One region of the Shewanella sp. SP1S2-4 genome, then DNA from elsewhere that is predicted to be linked to it. Evidence: predicted binding sites of a transcription regulator. Region 1 holds the regulator's gene; the other holds the start of a gene.
The links. Region 1 encodes ArgR, which controls arginine synthesis, uptake and breakdown. Its sites were predicted from a motif close to ANTGAATANNTATTCANT; they were not measured.
Positions count from the first base shown of each region.

Region 2: argA (amino-acid N-acetyltransferase) is a predicted target of ArgR. The motif match lies at 774-791, and genes of this name have one in related genera.

Region 1 covers NZ_JAUOET010000002.1:274,497-276,700, forward strand. The annotation lists gene Q4Q52_RS03410 (NAD(P)-dependent oxidoreductase) at 1-529, shown strand, start outside; gene argR (transcriptional regulator ArgR) at 670-1,140, opposite strand; gene mdh (malate dehydrogenase) at 1,435-2,204, shown strand, end outside.
Region 2 covers NZ_JAUOET010000009.1:38,109-40,312, reverse strand. The annotation lists gene radC (RadC family protein) at 1-9, shown strand, start outside; gene rpmB (50S ribosomal protein L28) at 131-367, shown strand; gene rpmG (50S ribosomal protein L33) at 374-547, shown strand; gene argA (amino-acid N-acetyltransferase) at 871-2,190, shown strand.

The DNA of each region.
Region 1 (2,204 bases):
CAAGTTATCCGCTACTGATGTGGCTGTGCATGCTGTGGATTTAGAGCAGCCATTAGTTGCGCAAACCTTTGCTGGCGTAGATGTTGTCATTGCCGCTGTTGGTGGCCGCGCACAACAAAATCATGACCTAGTGGCGAGTACGGTTCAGCATTTACTGGATGTGCTGCCTAACGCTAAGGTGCCACGTTTATTGTGGGTTGGTGGTGCAGGGAGTTTAGAAGTGGCACCGGGTGTGACTCTGGTTTCTAGCCCAGATTTTCCCGCAGCATATAAAGATGAAGCGTTAGCTCAGGGTGAAGCTTTGCAGGTATTCCGTGCGGCGCAAACTGCAATTAATTGGACCTTTGTGAGCCCAGCCGCTGAGATTTATCCTGGTGAGAGTGAAGGCCCATATCGCCTTGGTGGCGACAGCTTCTTTACCGATGCCAATGGTCGCAGCCGCATTTCTGTTACAGATTACGCTAAAGCCATGTTAGATGAAGCCGAACAGGGCACTCATGTAAATCAGCGCATCAGTGTGGCTTACTGACCTTAGCGTATAAACATCGGTGAGCGAGAGATTGGCTTAAATGTGTAACGTAATCGGGACAATGGCCAAATAATCAGCGCAAGATTGGACAGAAATGCGTACAGATGAAATAGAACAGGTCAGCAAGCTGACCTGTTTTTTTATTCTGCGTAATTGAATAAAGATTTGATGGTTTCTAAGGTATCGGCGATATCTTGGATGCTCGATGGACAAATAAAGATAGTGTCATCACCAGCAATTGTGCCCAAAATGCCTTCTGGTTTACCGATAGAATCCAATAAACGGGCAATCAGCTGCGCGGCACCAGGACTAGTTCGCACGACGATCATCGCTTGGTTATGATCGACATCGAGTACCAAATTCTTCAGCGGGCTACCCGCGGTTGGTACGCCTAATTCGGCCGGCAAGCAATACACCATCTCTTGCTTAGCGTTGCGAGTCCGCACTGCGCCGAACTTGCTGAGCATGCGTGATACTTTTGATTGGTTAATATTACCAAAGCCTTCAGCTTGCAAGGCGGTGACGATTTCACTTTGAGAGCCAAAGCGCTCTTCTTTTAAAATCGACTTAAAAATTCTAACAAGGTCATCCTGATTCTTGGTCGTTTGCATAATATTATTATTCGTTATTCAAAAAAACAGGCCCATTTTGAATATTTTTAGAAAAATTGTCAACAAATAACCAGATTGGTTGAATAAAAATTCACTAACTCCCTGTGGTTAAGCGTTTGCTGGGGGCTTAAAAATACCAATTTGAGTAATTGTTCTACATTGCTTCTAAGTTATTCCGGAATTCTTTTGTCCCACGACTAAGGGATAATTGAAATTGTTGTGACATTCCAGTAATGTGACGCCAACGTAAATTAGATCCATGTCACACATATCCGAGAAATAACGGAGATAACTATGAAAGTTGCTGTACTTGGTGCTGCTGGTGGTATCGGCCAGGCTCTTGCCCTACTGTTAAAAACTCAACTGCCTGCGGGTTCACATTTGTCTCTATATGATATCGCACCGGTTACTCCGGGTGTTGCGGTTGACTTGAGCCACATCCCTACTGCTGTTGAAATCAAAGGTTTTGCTGGTGAAGATCCAACGCCTGCCCTAGTGGGTGCTGACGTTGTTCTAATTTCTGCTGGTGTTGCGCGTAAGCCTGGTATGGATCGTTCAGATCTGTTCAATATCAATGCCGGTATCGTTCGCAACCTGATCGAAAAAGTAGCGGCAACTTGCCCTACGGCTTTGGTTGGCATTATCACTAACCCAGTCAACACGACTGTCGCTATCGCTGCAGAAGTGATGAAAAAAGCGGGTGTTTACGATAAGAACCGTCTGTTCGGTATCACGACATTAGACGTGATCCGTTCTGAAACCTTCATCGCCGAATTAAAAGGCCTGAACGTTGCTGACGTTAAAGTGAATGTGATCGGCGGCCACAGCGGCGTGACCATTCTGCCATTATTGTCTCAAGTTGAAGGCGCGACTTTCACTGATGAAGAAGTGGCAAGTCTGACTACTCGCATCCAAAACGCGGGTACAGAAGTGGTTGAAGCTAAAGCCGGTGGCGGTAGCGCGACTCTGTCTATGGGTCAAGCGGCTTGCCGTTTCGGTCTGTCTTTGGTTCGTGGTCTGCAAGGCGAAGCTAACATCGTTGAATGCGCCTATGTTGACGGCGG
Region 2 (2,204 bases), on a different contig from region 1:
ATTAATTAATCTAACACTTGATCTTCACTCTGTGATCGTGTATAAAATGCGCCCTCTTTGTGCCTCGGGCGACGGCCATACGAGGCACATTAATGCTCGAGCGTTAAAATTGTTTTTGGAGAAGATTGACATGTCAAGAGTATGCCAAGTTACTGGCAAGAAGCCGATGGTTGGTAACAACCGTTCGCACGCAAAAAACGCGACCCGTCGTCGTTTTTTACCTAACCTACAAAACCACCGTTTTTGGTTAGAAGAAGAAAAGCGTTTCGTACAGTTACGTGTATCTACTAAAGGTATTCGTCTGATCGACAAAAAAGGTATCGAAGTTGTTGTTGCTGAACTTCGTGCTCGTGGCGAGAAGGTATAATAGATCATGGCTAAAGCTAAAGGTAATCGTGAGAAGATCAAATTAGTTTCTACAGCTAAAACTGGTCACTTCTACACAACTGAAAAAAACAAGCGTAACATGCCTGAAAAAATGGAAATCAAAAAATTTGATCCAGTTATTCGTCAGCACGTTATCTACAAAGAAGCAAAAATCAAGTAATCCTTGGTTAGTGTTTCGAGAAAAGCCCCTTATTTAAGGGGCTTTTTTTTGCGCATTTTTTAGTGGTTAGTCATCAAGTTGAGATAATGGCCTCGCAAACTTAAGCCACGGAATCCTCCCCTGCAAAGTTAAAAAAGTGTGAACACTTGCTGAAAATATAAAATAGTGCAGCTCTAAGCACTTTAAATCATAAAAACTGCACTTTAGTGAGAATAAATTCTTTATATGTGAATTAAAATGCAATACCATACGCGAAAGTTAGCGATTCATTCCTGGCATGTCATAGTGACGCTGCCAGCTCAAAAATGAGGTGTAAATAACGCGTGCGTACCACTGAACTGGTTGATGGATTTCGTCACTCTGCCCCCTATGTTAATGCTCACAGAGGTAAAACTTTTGTGGTCATGCTGGGTGGTGAAGCTTTGGCTCAAAATCACTTCCGCGCCATCTTAAATGATGTCGCCCTGCTGCACAGTTTAGGGATTAAAGTGGTGTTAGTGTATGGCGCTAGACCGCAGATTGATGCTGCATTAGCCGTCAACGGTATTGAACCTGCCTACCACGAAGGTGTGCGTATCACGGATGAAGACTCGCTCAAAGTGATCAAGCAAGTTGCGGGTGCACTGCAATTTGATATCACAGCGCGTTTATCCATGAGCTTAAGTAATACGCCGATGCAAGGCGCGCAAATTAACTTAGTGAGCGGAAATTTTGTGATTGCTCAACCTCTTGGTGTCGACAATGGGGTGGATTTTTGTTTAAGCGGTAAAGTTCGTCGTATCGATGTGCAAGGCTTAAAACGTCAGCTCGATAACCACTGCATCGTGTTGATGGGGCCGATTGCGGCTTCTGTGACGGGTGAAAGTTTTAATCTCACCGCCGAGGAAATCGCGACTCAAGTGGCGATCAAACTCAAAGCAGATAAGATGATCGGTTTTAGCTCACAGAACGGTATTCTCGATCGCAATGGCGATGTCATTGCCGAGTTGATGCCGAACGATGCGCAAAACATCATGAACAAGCTGGCCGAGCAAGGTTCTGCCTGCATTGGCACTATGGCTTTTTTGAAAGCCAGTATCGATGCTTGCCGCAATGGTGTGCCACGTTGTCATTTAGTTAGCTACCTTGAAGATGGTGCTTTACTACAAGAGCTGTTTTCCCGCGAAGGGATAGGCACACAAATCGTCACTGAGAGTGCTGAGCGTTTACGCTGTGCGTCAATCGCCGATATTGGCGGTGTGTTGAACCTTATCCGTCCATTGGAGGAACAAGGCATTCTGGTGCGTCGTAGTCGTGAGCAGCTTGAGATTGAAATCGAACAGTTCATGTTGATTGAACGTGATGGTTTAGTGATTGGTTGCGCTGCGCTCTATCCTTTTGAAGAGGACAATGCGGGCGAGTTTGCCTGTTTGGTGGTGCATCCCGATTATCGCGATGCCGACAGAGGGAGCTTACTGCTGAAGAACATTATCAATCAGGCCAGAAACCGCGGCTATTCACGCTTGTTTGCGCTGACAACTCGGAGCATTCACTGGTTCCTCGAGCATGGTTTTGTGATTGAAGATGTTGAAGCACTGCCACAGAAGAAAAAGCAGTTGTATAACTATCAACGCCGCTCCAAAATTCTCGCGCTCGATCTCTAAGCCGTTCTAAATCA